Regions from separate parts of the Burkholderia sp. AU30198 genome, predicted to be linked through region 1. Evidence: predicted binding sites of a transcription regulator. Region 1 holds the regulator's gene; each other region holds the start of a gene.
What was found. The regulator sigma-54, encoded in region 1, starts transcription at its own class of promoters, with help from an activator protein. The targets are predictions, from matches to a motif close to TGGCANGNAANCTGCTTT.
Positions count from the first base shown of each region.

Region 2: the regulator sigma-54 is predicted to act here: its motif matches at 2,375-2,392, upstream of LGN19_RS10085 (collagen-like triple helix repeat-containing protein).
Region 3: the regulator sigma-54 is predicted to act here: its motif matches at 1,937-1,954, upstream of LGN19_RS16495 (ammonium transporter).
Region 4: the regulator sigma-54 is predicted to act here: its motif matches at 2,333-2,350, upstream of LGN19_RS08830 (methanol/ethanol family PQQ-dependent dehydrogenase).

Region 1 covers NZ_JAIZSA010000008.1:76,594-80,760, reverse strand. Annotated here, with positions in the region: gene lptA (lipopolysaccharide transport periplasmic protein LptA) at 21-686, shown strand; gene lptB (LPS export ABC transporter ATP-binding protein) at 683-1,459, shown strand; gene LGN19_RS18695 (RNA polymerase factor sigma-54) at 1,619-3,124, shown strand; gene hpf (ribosome hibernation-promoting factor, HPF/YfiA family) at 3,283-3,642, shown strand; gene LGN19_RS18685 (PTS sugar transporter subunit IIA) at 3,811-4,167, shown strand, end outside.
Region 2 covers NZ_JAIZSA010000003.1:261,736-265,902, forward strand. Annotated here, with positions in the region: gene LGN19_RS10070 (flavin-containing monooxygenase) at 1-624, shown strand, start outside; gene LGN19_RS10075 (alpha/beta fold hydrolase) at 632-1,615, shown strand; gene LGN19_RS10080 (carboxymuconolactone decarboxylase family protein) at 1,673-2,071, opposite strand; gene LGN19_RS10085 (collagen-like triple helix repeat-containing protein) at 2,428-4,167, shown strand, end outside.
Region 3 covers NZ_JAIZSA010000006.1:351,575-355,741, reverse strand. Annotated here, with positions in the region: gene LGN19_RS16500 (PhoX family protein) at 1-550, opposite strand, end outside; gene LGN19_RS16495 (ammonium transporter) at 710-1,903, opposite strand; gene LGN19_RS16490 (hypothetical protein) at 2,178-2,513, opposite strand; gene LGN19_RS16485 (hypothetical protein) at 2,706-3,134, shown strand; gene LGN19_RS16480 (Rrf2 family transcriptional regulator) at 3,225-3,680, shown strand; gene LGN19_RS16475 (NAD(P)-dependent oxidoreductase) at 3,812-4,167, shown strand, end outside.
Region 4 covers NZ_JAIZSA010000002.1:706,056-710,222, forward strand. Annotated here, with positions in the region: gene LGN19_RS08825 (TonB-dependent receptor) at 1-2,024, opposite strand, end outside; gene LGN19_RS08830 (methanol/ethanol family PQQ-dependent dehydrogenase) at 2,440-4,161, shown strand.

The DNA of each region.
Region 1 (4,167 bases):
CGCATCCCTCACGTGACTGCATGAACGAACCGTTCCCTCGACTGATTTCCGGCGGCGCTGCGCGCGCCGTCCGCGCCGCGCTTGCCGCGACGCTCGTGGCGCTCCCGCTGGTCGGGCTGGCGCCGCTCGCCCATGCCGAGAAGGCCGACCAGAACAAGCCGATCAACGTCGAGGCCGACAACCTGACCTATGACGACCTGAAGCAGGTCACGGTCGCGACCGGCAACGTCGTGATCACGAAGGGCACGATCATCATCAAGGGCGATCGCGTCGAAGTGCGCCAGGACCCGGAAGGCTATCAGTACGCGACCTCGTTCGGCAGCGGCAAGAAGCACGCAACCTTCCGCCAGAAGCGCGAAGGCATCGACGAGTACATCGACGGCGACGCCGAGCGCATCGACTACGACGGCAAGCAGGACCTGACCACGCTGACCACCGCCGCGACCGTGCGCCGCCTGCAGGGCACGACGACCGTCGCCGATACCGTGCACGGCAGCGTGATCACGTACGACGGCCAGCGCGACTTCTACACCGCGAAGGGCGGCAAGGACGTCGCCGCGCCGGGCAACCCGAACGGCCGCGTGCGCGCGATGCTGTCGCCGAAGAACGGCGGCCCCGCGCCGCTGAACGGCGCGCCGGCAAAGCTGTCGCCGTCGACCACGATCCAGGGGGCGCCGGGCCAATGAACGCGTTACCGAACCGCCAGCCGGCCGGCACCACGAGCTCGCTCGTCGTCCGCAACCTGAAGAAGCGCTACGGCTCGCGCACGGTCGTCAAGGACGTATCGCTCGACGTGAAGAGCGGCGAAGTCGTCGGCCTGCTCGGCCCGAACGGCGCCGGCAAGACCACGTCGTTCTACATGATCGTCGGCCTCGTGCCGCTCGACGCGGGCGAGATCTCGCTGAACGGCAGCTCGATCAGCCTGCTGCCGATCCACAAGCGCGCCTCGCTCGGCCTGTCGTACCTGCCGCAGGAAGCGTCCGTGTTCCGCAAGCTGACCGTCGAGGAAAACATCCGCGCGGTGCTCGAGCTGCAGCACGGCGAAGACGGCAAGCGGCTGTCGAAGGACGCGATCTCGTCGCGCGCCGAAGCGCTGCTCGACGAGCTGCAGATCGGCCACCTGCGCGAGAACCCCGCGCTGTCGCTGTCGGGCGGCGAGCGGCGCCGGGTCGAAATCGCGCGCGCGCTGGCCACCAACCCGAACTTCATCCTGCTCGACGAACCGTTCGCCGGCGTCGACCCGATCGCGGTGCTCGAGATCCAGAAGATCGTCAAGTTCCTGAAGCAGCGCAACATCGGCGTGCTGATTACCGATCACAACGTCCGCGAAACGCTCGGCATCTGCGATCACGCCTACATCATCAGCGACGGCTCGGTGCTCGCCGCCGGTGCGCCGAGCGAAATCATCGAAAACGAAAGCGTGCGCCGCGTGTACCTCGGCGAACACTTCCGGATGTAACTCCCCCTCGTGGCTGGCTGCACCCCGCCCGGCGTCGCCGCGCGGGGCCGCGCCCCGCTTCGCGGCCATGCCCGCGGCCGGGCGGCGCGCCGCGCGTAATCGCGGATGGCTCAACGCGCCTGGGTCGTGGCAAACTGCCGGTATGACCTCCTCCTTGCCATGAAAGCCAGCCTTCAACTCCGCCTGTCGCAACATCTGGCGCTGACGCCCCAGCTACAGCAGTCGATCCGGCTCCTGCAGTTGTCGACGCTCGAATTGCAGCAGGAAGTCGCGATGGCCGTCGCGCAGAATCCGCTGCTCGAGAACGACGACGAATGGATCGCGAGCCCGCTGCGTGTCGCAGCGGACGGATCGTTGATCGCGCAGACGCCTCCCGCACAGAACACCGAGCCCGCTTCGATGAACAGCGGCAGTTCGTCGAGCGATCGCGCCGAGCGCGACGAGCCGGCCGGCGCGGATGAATACGACAGCTACGCATCCGGCGACGGCAACGACGGCCCGCAGTGGAATCTCGACGAATTCGGCCGCTCGAGCGGCGCGTCCGACGACGACGACCTCCCGCCGCTGCAGGTGCAGGAAGCGGCGACGTCGCTGCGCGACCACCTGTCCGCGCAGTTGCGCGTCACGCAGGCCAGCCCGCGCGATCGTGCGCTCGTGATGTTCCTGATCGAATCGCTCGACGACGACGGCTACCTGACCGCGACGCTCGACGAAGTGCTCGCCGACCTGCCGCCCGAACTGGAGATCGACTGCGACGAACTGAACGCGGCGCTCGCGCTGCTGCACAGCTTCGATCCGGCCGGGGTCGGCGCCCGCTCGGCATCCGAATGCCTGAAGCTGCAGTTGCTGCGCCTCGATCCGTCCCCGACGCGCACGCTCGCGCTCGAGATCGTGTCGCAGCATCTCGAACTGCTCGCCGCCCGCGACTTCACGCGGTTGCGCAAGCACCTGAAGGCGAGCGACGACGCGCTGCGCGACGCGCACATGCTGATCCGCTCGCTGGAGCCGTTCCCCGGCGCCGCATACGGGAAGGCCGAGGCCGACTACGTCGTGCCCGACATCATCGTGAAGAAGGCCGGCCAGGGATGGCTCGCGGAGCTCAATCCGGAAGTCGTGCCGCGCCTGCGGATCAACAATCTCTACGCGAACATCCTGCGCAACAGCCGCGGCGATCCGTCGGCCGGTTCGCTCAAGCAACAGCTGCAGGAAGCACGCTGGCTGATCAAAAACATCCAGCAGCGATTCGACACGATCCTGCGTGTCGCGCAGGCGATTGTCGAGCGTCAAAAGAACTTCTTTGCGCACGGTGAAATTGCCATGCGCCCCTTGGTTTTGCGGGAAATAGCTGATACGCTGGGCCTACACGAGTCGACTGTCAGCCGTGTGACAACCGGGAAGTACATGCTGACCCCGTTCGGGACGCTTGAATTTAAGTACTTCTTCGGATCTCACGTCTCGACCGACACCGGTGGCGCCGCTTCGTCGACGGCCATCCGAGCCCTCATCAAGCAACTGATAGGAGCTGAAGACCCTAAATCGCCACTTTCGGACAGCCGCATTGCCGAGCTGCTGGCGGAACAAGGATTCGTGGTCGCGCGCCGCACGGTTGCGAAGTACCGCGAAGCCCTCAAGATCCCGGCAGTGAATCTACGCAAGTCTCTTTAAGCCTGCTGCCTGCCCGGCGGCAGGCGTGTTCCGGCCACCGCGCATACGGGGAACAGGCCGGGCGACCTGTCCGCGATACACCGCCTCGCGCGGTACGGGCAAGTCGACCGGAGCGCCGCCTCGATGCGGCCGGGTGGTCACTCGCTTGGAGAAGCACTATGAACCTGAAGATCAGTGGACATCATCTCGAAGTCACGCCTGCAATTCGCGAATACGTGATCACCAAGCTGGACCGGGTGCTACGGCATAGCGATCAGGTGATCGATGGCACTGTGATCCTCTCGGTCGACAACCACAAGGAAAAGGACAAGCAGCAGCGCGCGGAAATCAACCTGCACCTGAAGGGCAAGGACATCTTCGTCGAAAGTGCGAACGGTAACCTGTATGCAGCGATCGACCTGCTGATCGACAAGCTGGACCGTCAGGTCGTCAAGCACATGGAGCGCCTGCAAACGCATGCGCACGACCCGATCAAGCTTCAACCGTCGATCGACCAGATTGAACTGCCGCCGCAGTAACCTTCACCGCAACACACACGTCGCCCGGTTCGCCGGGCGTTTTTTTTGCGACTCCGCGCAGAGGTGCAACCGGTCCGTCCGCGCTGCGCCACGCACGCGGCTGTGCTCTATAATGTTCCGGTTATCGCCGGGGGGCGCTGGACGCGGTAGCTGCGTTGCAGGTTGCCGATGCCAAACGCCTTGATATCGCCGGACATGGGTAATCAGTCTGCCGCCGCAAGGAGACCCCAGGCCGCCCAATCGCCTGCCAACATGAATCGCCTAGCCAAAATCCTGCCCATAGAGAACGTCGTCATCGACCTCTCAGTCACCAGCAAGAAACGCGTGTTCGAACAAGCCGGGCTGATGTTCGAGAATCAGAACGGCATCGCCCGCAGCACCGTCACGGACAACCTGTTCGCGCGCGAGCGCCTCGGCTCGACCGGGCTCGGCGAAGGTGTCGCGATTCCGCACGGGCGCATCAAGGGTCTCAAGCACCCGCTCGCCGCGTTCGTCCGGCTCGCCGATGCGATCCCGTTCGAAGCC
Region 2 (4,167 bases), on a different contig from region 1:
GTGCCGAACGGCGACCTGTTCAAGTCGATCCGCTCGGGCCGCGCATCGATCGTCACCGACGAGATCGAGCGCTTCACGCCGACCGGCCTCAAGCTGAAGAGCGGCCAGCAGCTCGACGCGGACGTGATCGTCACCGCGACCGGGCTGAAAGTGAAGATGCTTGGCGGCGCACGCGTCACGGTCGACGGTCGCGCGGTCGACCTGCCGGAGACCGTGTCGTACAAGGGGATGATGTACAGCGACGTGCCGAACCTCGCGTCGTCGTTCGGCTACACGAATGCATCGTGGACGCTGAAGGCCGAGCTGATCGCGCGCTACGTGTGCCGGCTGCTCAACCACATGCGCGCGAACGGCTACGACACCTGCGTGCCGCGGCTCGGCGCCGGCGACCTCGGCGACGTGCCGGCCGTCAACCTGAGCTCGGGCTACATCCAGCGCGCGGCCGGCATCCTGCCGAAGCAGGGGCACAGCAAGCCGTGGAAGTTCCACCAGAACTACGTGCTCGATCTCGCATCGCTGAAGTTCAGCGGACTCGCCGATTCGGCGATGCAGTTCGAACGCCGCGCGAAAGCCGGCCCGGCGGCCACGACGCCGGTTGCCGAACCCGCACTCGAAACCCGCTGAGGCCGACATGACCCATACGCTCCATCTGATCCAGAACGTGCTGCTCGGCGTCGTCGCGGTGCTCGCCGCGCTCGCGCTGTTTACCGGTTACGTGGCCCGTCGCGTGACGCGCGCGTTTCCGCCCGAAGGCCGCTTCGTCGACATCGGCGGCGACCGCATCCACTACGTCGAATACGGCAACGGCCCGCCGCTCGTGTTCGTCCACGGGCTCGCGGGGCAACTGCGCAATTTTGCGTATCTGCCGCTCGCGCGGCTCGCGCAACGGCATCGCGTGATCCTCATCGACCGGCCGGGCGCCGGCCGCTCGATCCGCGGCGCAAGCTCGCAGGCGAACGTGTTCGCGCAGGCCCGCACGGTCGCCGCATTCATCGACGCGCTGCAGCTCGACAAACCGGTGCTGGTCGGCCACTCGCTCGGCGGTGCCATCGCGCTCGCGGTCGGCCTCAATCATGCGGATCGCGTGAGCCGGCTCGCGCTGATCGCGCCGCTGTCGCACGAGCAGAGCGAGCCGCCGGCGCCGTTCAAGCCGCTGATGCTGCCGTCGCCGCTCGTGCGCCGCTTCGTGTCGTGGACCTTCGCGATTCCGCTGACGATCCTGACCGGCCGCAAGGCCGTGCGCCAGGTGTTCGCGCCGGAAGACGTGCCGCGCGACTTCCCGGTCAAGGGCGGCGGGCTGCTCGGGATGCGCCCGCACGTGTTCTACGCGACCGCGACCGACCTGCTGTCGGCACCGGTCGACCTGCCCGCGATGGAGCGCCGCTATCCGGACCTCGCGCTACCGGTCGACGTGCTGTACGGCCGCGCCGATCCGATCCTGAACTGGCGCGAGCACGGCGAAGCGCTCGCGAAAAAATCGGCGCGCGTGCGGCTGAAGGTCGTCGAGGGCGGGCACATGCTGCCGGTCACGATTCCGGACGCCACGGCCGACTGGCTGCTCGAAGTCGCCGCTACGCCGGCCGAGGCGGCCGCGCCGGCGGCACGCATCGCGTAAGCCGCGACCGCGTAACAGCGCCTGATTCCGTGCCGTGCCGCCGGCGCTGCGGCGGAATCAGGCTTCGTCGTCGGGCAGCGACAGCCCGAGCTCCGATATCACCTCCCGCGCGCTGCGGAATGCCTCGACCGCGGCCGGCGCGCCCGCGTACAGCGCGCTGTGCAGCAGCACCTCGCGGATCTCGACGAGGCTCGCGCCGTTGTTGAGCGCGCCGCGAATGTGACCCTTCAGCTCCGTGCTGCGGCCGAGCGCCGCCAGCATCGCGCACGTGCACAGGCTGCGCGTCTTCAGGTCGATCCCGCCCCGCTGCCACGTGCTGCCCCACGCGTGCTCGTTCAGCCAGTTCTGCAGCGGGCGCGAAAACCCGTCGAGGTCGCGCATCGCGCGTTCGACGAACGCCTCGCCCATCACGTCGATTCGTCGCGCCTTGCCGTGTTCCCTGTCCTGTTCGCTCATGTCCGTGTCCTGTGTGGAGTGGTGGCTGCTGCTTCGTCGGCAGCCGGGGATGTCGCGCCATGTTCAGCGGGCCGGCGCCTTTCGTCAAAGATGCGGCCCTCGGTTCGAAGCTGCCCGCGTCACGCGATATCGAACGCTACGTAACATCGCGCCGCGCGTTACGGCGGCCTACGGGAACATCGCACCCACCGTGCCGGCGCGCCGTGCGTACCCATCGCGAGAAAGCACCGTTACGCCGTTTAAATCGCGCGTATATCCCCGATTCCTGCAATAAAGCGCGACACCGTTTCGTGAAAGCTGTCGTGGCGCGGAATTTGCAGTGGAGGCTTGGACACACTTCCAATGTCGAGGCCAACATGCACAAATTCTTCAAGAAGACGACGGTAACGATGGCCGTCTCGTCGCTGCTCGCACTCTATGGTTGCGGCTCGGTCGATGGACCGACGACCCCGCCGACGATCAAGCCGAGCACGTCAGGGACGGGCGGCAGCTCGGGGACTTCAGGTACGTCGGGCGGCGGGACGTCGGGGAGCTCCGGTACTTCGGGTAGCTCTGGTACTTCGGGTACTTCCGGTACGTCGGGTACTTCCGGTACGTCGGGCACCTCCGGTACGTCGGGTACTTCCGGTACGTCAGGCACCTCCGGTACGTCGGGTACTTCCGGTACGTCGGGTACTTCCGGTACGTCGGGCACTTCCGGTACATCGGGCACCTCCGGTACGTCGGGTACCTCCGGTACGTCGGGCACTTCCGGTACGTCGGGCACCTCCGGTACGTCGGGCACCTCCGGTACGTCGGGCACCTCCGGTACGTCGGGCACCTCCGGTACGTCGGGCACCTCCGGTACGTCGGGCACCTCCGGCACGTCGGGTACTTCCGGTACGTCTGGCACCTCCGGTACGTCAGGTACTTCCGGCACGTCCGGCACCTCCGGTACGTCAGGTACTTCCGGCACGTCCGGCACCTCCGGTACGTCAGGCACTTCCGGCACGTCCGGCACCTCCGGTACGTCAGGTACTTCCGGCACGTCGGGCACTTCCGGTACGTCGGGTACTTCCGGTACGTCGGGCACTTCCGGTACATCGGGCACCTCCGGCACGTCGGGTACTTCCGGCACGTCGGGTACTTCCGGTACGTCGGGCACTTCCGGCACCTCCGGCACCGGCGTCACCCCGCTCGGCAATGTCCTCCAGACATCCGGCAACCTCGTGACGGCACTCGGCACGACGGTCGCGAACGGCGGCGCTCAGATCGGCGGCGTGCAGATTCCCGGCACGAACCCGACGACGGCGACCAGCGTCGGCAATGCGGTCACGAGCCTCGGCAACGGTGTGCAGTCGCTCGGCAACGGCGTCGCGGCCGGCCTCGGCTCGATCGGCGTGTCGGCGAACCCGCTCGGACCGACGCTCACGTCGACCACCGGCCTGCTGACCGGCGCCGGCGGCGCGGTCAACAACCTCGGCAACGCGGTGACGAGCCTCGGCACGGGGCCGCTGGCGCCGCTCTCGCCGGTGACGACGCTGGTCGGCGGGCTCGTCAACACGGTCGGCGGCGCGGTCAACTCGACCGCATCGGGCCTCAACACCGCGCTGAACAGCGCGCCGGTCCAGCAGCTCGGCACGCAGGTCGGCACGCTGATCAACCCGATCACGAACGCGCTGACGGGCGGCGTCACGACGCCGGGCGCCACCCAGACGCTCGGCAGCGTGACCCAGCTCGGCGCGCCGCTCAGCAACCTGCTGGGCACGCTCGGCAGCGGCCTGGGCCTCGTCGGCTCGCAGGTGAGCGGTGCAACCGGCAACCCGACCGGTACGAGTCTCGGCGGATCCGTGACCCAGCTCGGCAGCACGGTGACGTCCGTGGGCGGCCTCCTGAACAGCAACACCGCCGGCAGCTCCAGCAGCGGCACGGGCGGCAGCAACCCGCTCGCCCCGGTCACGGGCCTGCTCGGCACGCTGACGGGCGGCCTGGGCGGCGGCAGCTCGAGCGGTTCGGGCGGCACCAGCGGCACGAGCAGCGGCGGCCCGCTCGGACCGGTCACGGGCCTGCTCGGCTCGCTGACGGGTGCGCTCGGCGGCCTCGGTTCGAGCGGCACG
Region 3 (4,167 bases), on a different contig from region 1:
GCGATGCGCTGGCCTGGTCGCGCGTCGTGTATTCGAACTGCACGACGGCGAACACCGTGTTGCCCTTCACGCCGGGCACGTTCGCGTTCTTCAGCGTCAGCAGCGAGCTGCCGTCCGGGCAGTCGGAATAGAACTGGCGCTCCTTGCCGGCCACCGAGCGGTCGATGATCGGCTGGTTGTTGATGTCGTAATAGCCGCCCGCGAGCGTCGTGCCACCCTTGCCGTCCGGCACCATGTCGCCCGTCACGAAGAACGGCCGGTACGCCAGCTTGAAGTTGCGCGCCGAGCCGTCCGAGAACGACACCGACAGCGTCGAGCCGACCGTCGTCGTGGCCATCGCGGCCGCGTTGTCGAGCGAGGGCGCGGCCATTGCCGAGAACGTCGCCGACGTGTACGCGGCCGCGACCGGGGCCGGCGTCGACGCCGGATTGTCGTCGCCGCCGCAACCCGTCAGCAGGGCCGGCAGTGCGAGGCCGGAGAGGGGAAGCATCGGCGCGCCGGCGAGGATCTTCAGGGCCTGACGACGGGAAGCATTGGGCAACGCGGGCATGTGGAGTCCAGTTTCAGTTGTTGGAAGCATGGCCTTCGCGAAGCAGGCGTTCGGCAAGCTTTGCGAAGGCAAATTGAAAACTGGATCGAAGTGTAAGGACGCTCGATGAAAGTTTTTTGAATTGAAAACGTAATGATGCGTAGGGCGTTCGTCAGACGCTCAATCGCGTTCGGGCGTCGCCGAGATGCGGTGGATCGACAGGTCCGCGCCGTCGAACTCGGCTTCGCGGTCGAGGCGCAGCCCGACGGTCGCTTTCAGTGCGCCGTAGACGAGCGTGCCGCCCGCGGTCGCGATCGCGATGCCGCCGAGCGTACCGATCAGCTGCGACATGAACGACACGCCGCCGAGCCCGCCGAGCGCGGGCAGGCCGAACACGCCGGCCGCGAGGCCGCCGAGCGCGCCGCACATGCCGTGCAGCGGCCACACGCCGAGCACGTCGTCGATGCGCCACTTGTTCTGCACGCAGGTGAACATCGCGACGAACAGCGCACCGGCCGCGGCGCCCGTGACGAGCGCGCCGATCGGGTGCATCACGTCGGAGCCCGCGCACACCGCGACGAGGCCCGCGAGCGGCCCGTTGTAGGTGAAGCCCGGGTCGTTGCGGCCGGCCATCCACGCGGCGAGCGTGCCGCCGACCATCGCCATCAGCGAGTTCACTGCGACGAGGCCGCTGATCTTGTCGAGCGTCTGCGCACTCATCACGTTGAAGCCGAACCAGCCGACCGCGAGCACCCACGCGCCGAGCGCGAGGAACGGGATGTTCGACGGCGGGTGCGCGGCGATCCGGCCGTCCTTCGCATAGCGGCCGTGGCGCGCGCCGAGCAGCAGCACGGCCGGCAGCGCGACCCAGCCGCCGAACGCGTGCACAACGACCGAGCCCGCGAAATCATGGAACGGTGCACCGAACGCGTGCGTGAGCCAGGCCTGCACGCCGAAGCGGTTGTTCCACGCGATTCCTTCGAAGAACGGATAGATGAAGCCGACGATGATCAGCGTCGCGACGAGCTGCGGATTGAATTTCGCGCGCTCGGCGATGCCGCCGGACACGATCGCGGGGATCGCCGCCGCGAAGGTCAGCAGGAAGAAGAAGCGCACGAGCGCGTAGCCGCTGTGCTGCGACAGCGTGCCGATGTCGTCGAAGAACTCGACGCCGTACGCGATCGTGTAGCCGATGAAGAAATACGCGAGCGTCGACACCGAGAAGTCGACCAGGATCTTCACGAGCGCGTTGACCTGGTTCTTCTTGCGGACCGTGCCGAGTTCGAGAAATGCAAAGCCCGCGTGCATCGCGAGCACCATGACGGCGCCGATCAACAGGAACAGTGTGTCGACGCCGGATTTCAGACCATCCATGCCGTGGCTTCCTTGCGCAAAAAACGGGCAAGGAACGCAAGTATCGAGCCAACTTGGTGAACGGCTGCGTGGAGTTGGTGCTTCAACACCGCGTGGTGCGGTATTCCGGTGAATCGTGCACGGGAAGGGGGCGCGGCCGGTGCAGGGCGGGTTCGATGCCCGGTGCACGCGCGTGGTGCGGTGCGTGCGGAACTGGTGCGTGTGACGTGCCGATTGGTGCGGCGTGGTGCGTGATGGTGCGCGATGGTGCGTGGCTGCGCACCGTTCCGGCGAGTCAGTGGCGTGGGAACAGCAGGGGCGGCCGGCGCAGCCGCAGCGCGCACGCCGACCAGTAGGCGGCGACGGTCGTCAGCCCGAGCGCGGCAAACGCGAGCGCGGCGAAGCCCGCAAGCGACTGGCCGTCGGCGGTGGGGCCGAGGATGCCTTCGGCGACGATCAGCGCGGCCGTCCAGAAGCCGATCACGGCCTGCGTGAGCAGGCGCGCGGACGCGACGCGGCGCGGGCGCCCGGATGCGGCCAGGCGGCGCGCCGACGGCGGGCGCAGGCACAGGAACAAGGTGGCGGCGAGCACGGCGGCTAGCGCGATGAGCCAATCGACGAGGAAATTCATGAGAAAAAGGGGCAGGTCCGAAGCGGATTGAAGCGTGCCTACTTTAGTGTTCTCGCGCGTACGATTGAATCAGACGAGTCCGAAATTGAAAGCCATTTTTAATAACGGCGCGTGATTGGCCCTGTTCCACAGGCGGTATCATCGACGTCGGTCCAACCACGAGGCCGCGCGATGCGCGGCCGGAGATTGCTGATGAACATGAAGACTTCGCGGGCGCGTCGCGTGCCCGGGTCCGTACTGGCGGCCGTGGCCGCCGGTGCGCTGCTGTTGCTCGCGGGCTGCGAGAAGTCCGGTACGCCGGTCACGCAACCCGATACGGCCGCGAGCGCGGCCGCGGATGCCGCGAACAATGCGGCCAAGGCGCTCGACCAGGTGGCGAGCACGGTCAACCAGCAGATCAACGCCGCGAAGGCCGGCATCGCGTCCGCGGCGTCGGCCGTGCCGCCGCTGTCCGCGAGCGGCCTTGCGTCCGCCGCGCAGGCGCAGATCGACGCAGCCGCTTCCGCGGTTGTCGCGCATGCGGCTTCCGAAGCCGGCGCGCAGATCGCGGAAGCCGGCAAGAAGCTCCAGCAGTGGAGCAAGCAGAACGCCTCGGGCGCCAAGCCCGCGAGCGGAGAGTGACGCGGGCTTGCATGATCCGCGAAATGTAATTATGATGGTTACACATGTCGCCGGCTGCGGGACGGGCCGGCGTCGTCAAGTGAGTGAGGAATGAATACCAGCAGCCGGTTCGCGTTTGCCGTCCACGTGCTTGCCTTGCTGTCGATGCAGGAGGGCGCACCGCTGTCGTCCGACATCATCGCGGGCAGCGTGAACACGAATCCGGCGCTGATCCGCCGGTTGCTGTCGATGCTGGCGGCAGCCGGGCTGACCACGTCGCAACTGGGTGCGGGCGGCGGTGCGCTGCTGGCGCGCGAGCCCGGCGCGATCACGCTGCTCGACGTGTATCGCGCGGTCGACGATGCGCAACTGTTCGCGCTGCACCGCGAGGCGCCGAATCCCGCGTGTCTCGTCGGGCGGCACATCCAGGGCGCGCTGATCGACTATATTGGAGATGCGCAGCGTGCGATGGAAGCATCGCTTGCCACGCGCACGCTGGCCGACGTCACGGCCGACGTGCTCGATCTGGAGCAGCGCACGCAACAGGCGGCGCGCGCCGGCGGGTGACCGGCGGCAGGGCAGGAAGCCGGGCGGCGCGATACGCGCGGCGGCCGGCGCAACGGGGGCTTTGCCCCGTTTTTTTTTCGGTCTTATATGTAATTAACTGTGTTACATATTTTTCTTACTGGAGAATCGATATGACGCAACGTACTTTGAATATCGCGCTGTTCGGCGCCACCGGCACGATCGGCTCGCGCATCGCCGCGGAAGCCGCACGACGCGGCCATCGCGTGACCGCGCTGTCGCGCCATCCGGGCGCGGCCGGCGACGGCATCACCGCGAAGGCGGCCGACCTGTTCGACGCTGCCAGCATCGCGGCCGCGCTGCCGGGCCATGACGTCGTCGCGAGCGCATACGGTCCGAAGCAGGACGATGCGGCGAAGGTCGTCGCGGCCGCGAAGGCGCTGGTCGCCGGCACGCGCCAGGCGGGGCTGAAGCGGCTCGTGGTGGTGGGCGGTGCCGGTTCGCTCGAAGTCGCGCCCGGCAAGCAGCT
Region 4 (4,167 bases), on a different contig from region 1:
GCGGGCGTCGCCGCGTAGTCGAGCCTCAGCTTCACCGTGTGCGCGGGAATGCCGGGAATGCGGTCGCCCGGCTTGACCGTCACGTTGCCGCTCGCATCGGCCGCCGAATTCGCCGGGCTGTGTTCGGTCCACGACGAACGGTAGGTCGCATCCACATAGCTGTACGACAGCCCGACACCGAGCGGGCCGAGCCGCGTGCGTCCTGCCAGCTCGATACCCTGCCGCCGCGTATCGCCGACATTGCGGAAATAGCCCTGCGCGCTCGCCGGACTGCTGATGAACTGGATGTCGTCGGTCAGTGTCGTGCGGTAGGCCGCGGCGCTCCAGGTCGTCGCCGCGCCGATGCGGCCGCGCACGCCGGCTTCGAACGTCTTCGAGATCACCGGCCTGAGTGCCGGATCGGCGATGAAGTCATTCGGCAGCGAACACGGTGCGGACGGGTCCGCGCACGCAAGCTCGATTGCGGTCGGCGAGCGCATGCCTTCGTTGTAGGCCGCATACGCGGTGAAGCCGGCGACCGGGTTCCAGTTGAGCCCGACCGCCGGATTGAAGCGCGAAAACGTATGATTGCCGTCGAGCAGTGGCTGCGTGCCGCTCTCGTCGCCGATCTGCGCTTTCGACCAGTCGTAGCGGCCCGACAGCGTCAGCGTCCAGTGCGGCGTCAGCGACAGTGCGTCGCTCAGGTACACGCCGAGATTCGCATTACGCGTCTTCGCGCTGGTCTGCTGGACGAAATCGCCGACGCCGATCGCCGCGCGCGTATCGGTGAAGTACGCGTCCTGCGACGACGCGACGTAGCGCGAGTTCGCGACATCGGCCGCGACGCCCGCGATCAGCCGGTTGGCCATCCCGCCAAGCGTGCCGAGCAGCGTGAGCTGCACGCTGCCGCCGTAGCTGTCGGTGACGATCGTCGACTGCGCATTGCTGCCCTGCACCGTGTCGATCGTGCCGTCGTCGCCGGCGGATCCGTAATCCGTATTGTTGTTGCTGCTCGTATTGGTGTTCCGCAGATGCCGGTAGTACGCGTTGCCGCTCAGCTCGACGTGCTCGCCGAAGAACCGGTCGCCCGACAACGTCAGGTACCCGGCGCTGTTGCGGTTCTGGTCCGGATACGTATACGCCTGCTTCGGGTTGCCGAGAAACGAGCGCGGAATCGTCTGGGTGCCGTAGAGCGTGTTGTCCGCGCCGCCGCCCGCGATCGACAGCGTCGTGTCCGCATCGGTGTAGCGGAGCTTGCCGAACGCCTGCCGCACGCGGCTCGCGTTATGGTCCGCCCAGCCGCCATCGTTCGCGACATTCGCGGTGCCATAGTAGTCGAGGTTCGAGCCGATCGTCCCGCCCTGCTCGATGCTGGCGGTCTTGCGCCCCCACGAGCCGCCCGACACCTCCGCTTCGCCGCCCGGATTCGCCTTGCCGTTCTTCGTCGTGATCGCGAGTGCACCGCCGAGCGTATTGCGTCCGTATACCGGATTGGAGCCTGGAATCAGCTGCACCCGATCGATCGCCTGCACAGGCAGGATGTCCCAGTTCACGACGTCGCCGAACGGTTCGTTCACGCGCACGCCGTCGACGAACACCGACAACCCCTGCGGCGTGCCGAGCAGCGGTGACGCGGTGAAGCCACGATAGTTGACGTCCGTCTGGTACGGGTTGCCCTGCGCATCCGCGATCGTCACGCTCTGCAGGTTCGCGGCGAAGAAGTCGGTCAGCGTCGCACGGTGCTGTGCGTCGAGTTCCGCGCCGCGCACCGTCTGCACGTTCGCCGGCACCTTCGACAGCGGCGTGCCGATCCCGAGCAGCGGCGTCGTGCCGACGACGACCACCGCCGGCAACATGACGGCCGACGCTTGCGGCACGATGGCGGCGGCCGGTGGCGCCACGCCCTCCGCCTGCTGCTGTGCACGGGCGCTGCCGGGCGACAGCCCGACCAGCGCAAGCGCACCGATGGCCGTGCCGACGCGTCGCACACGCCGGCCGCCCCCCATCGCGCAGCGCCGCCCAACTGCCTTTGGCCTCCTGATCATTTCCGTTGTCTCCGCGTTTTTTGTTCCGCCGGCTCGTGCAATGCACCGCGCAGCGATGTGGTGTCGAGAAGCCCGCGTGCGAGAACCGTGCCAGCGCTGCCTGCGATGCGCACCGATTCCGCGCGACAGGGGAGCGTGCGACGGCCCGCCTGTCCCGCGTACTGCGCCACCTGTCATGTTTGGCAACACCTCATGCGCGGCGGTGTACCTGAATGCAACACCTCCGTGGGTGCCGGGACGCGACGCGTCCGACAGCGCATCGCGCGCGCCGCGCCGGTATGCCGCGCCGCGCCGGCTTCGCGCCGCGATGGCATGCGACTTGCGTAACGGGCACTGCACTCGGCCCGGAATCCCCACCGTGCCGGCGCGACCAACCGTTCGCGGCGGTGCGATCACAATGACTCAGGAGACAACCATGAAGAAACTCTCGGCTTCAGCGAGCCGGCTGGCGACGATCGGAATCGCGGCGGCGGCCGCCGTCGCGCTGAACCCCGGCCTCGTGGAAGCGGCCGCGGACTACCCGGCCGTGACCTACCAGCGGCTGACCGATGCACACACCGATCCGGGCTGGCTGACCTACTACCGCACCTATGACGGCCGCTCGCATTCGCCGCTCAAGCAGATCGACACGTCGAACGCGAAGGATCTCAAGCAGGCGTGGGCCTACAAGTTCCCCGCCGACCTGAAGCAGGGCTTCGAGGCCACGCCGATCGTCAACGGCAACTATCTGTTCGTGACGACGCCGAAGGACAACGTCTACGCATTCGATGCCAAGACGGGCAAGCAGCTGTGGAAATACGAGCCGAAGCTCGGCGCCGCGTCGTTCAAGACCGCGTGCTGCGACGTCGTGAACCGTGGTGTCGCGCTGTACGGCAAGAACGTCTATGTCGCGATGCTGAGCGGCGAAGTCGCTGCGCTCGACGCGCAGACCGGCAATCTCGTGTGGAAGAAGCAGATGTTCGAACCGGGCCTCGGCTACGCGTTCTCGCTGGCGCCGCTCGCGCTCGACGGCGCGATCGTCGTCGGCACGTCCGGCGGCGAGTACGGCATTCGCGGCTACATCGTCGCGCTGAATCCGGAGAACGGCGCCGAAGTCTGGAAACGCTACACGATCCCCGCATCCGGCGAAAAGGGTGCGGAAACCTGGCCCGACGGCATGCAGAGCCACGGCGGTGGCGCGGCGTGGCTCACCGGCACGTACGACGCCGCGTCCCGCACGCTGTACTGGGGTGTCGGCAACCCGGGCCCGTGGCTCGCGGCGCTGCGCCCCGGCGACAACCTGTATTCCGACTCGCTGCTCGCGCTCGACGCGAAGAACGGCAACCTGAAGTGGCACTACCAGTACACGAACAACGATACGTGGGACTACGACGGCGTGAACGCGGCCGTGCTTGCCGACATCAAGTACAAAGGCAAGGACTACGACGCGATCATCCACGCGGACCGCAACGGCTTCTTCCACGCGATCGACCGCACGACCGGCAAGCTGATCTATGCAACGCCGTTCGTGAAGGCGTTGTCGGTCACCGGCTACACGGCTGACGGCAAGCCGATCCAGGACGAATCGAAGTTCCCGAAGGCCGGCACGACGATCGAAACGTGCCCGAGCTTCCTCGGCGGCAAGAACTGGTGGTCGATCTCGTACGACCAGGAACGCAACATCGCGGTCGTCCCCGCGTTGCATGCGTGCATGAGCCTCACCGGCAAGTCGGTCAGCTACATGGAAGGCCTGCCATATCTCGGCGAAGGCTTCGAAATCAAGCCCGAACCGGGCAGCGAAGGCTACGGCGAACTGACGGCAATCGACGTAAACACCGGCAAGAAGCTGTGGAGCCACTGGTCGAAGAAGCCGTGGAACGGCGGCGTCGCGACCACCGCGAGCGGCCTCGCGTTCAGCGGCTCGCTCGACGGCCACCTGTATGCGTTCGACACGGCGACCGGCAAGGTGCTCTGGGAGAGCCCGCAACTTGCGAGCGGCATCATTTCCCAGCCGTCGGTATATGAGGTCGACGGCAAGGAATACGTCGCCGTGCTCGCCGGCTACGGCGGCGCGAACCCGATCTGGGGCGGCCCGATGGCCGACATCGCGAAGGACGTTCCGCGTGGCGGCACGCTCTACGTGTTCGCGCTCGACTGACCAGGC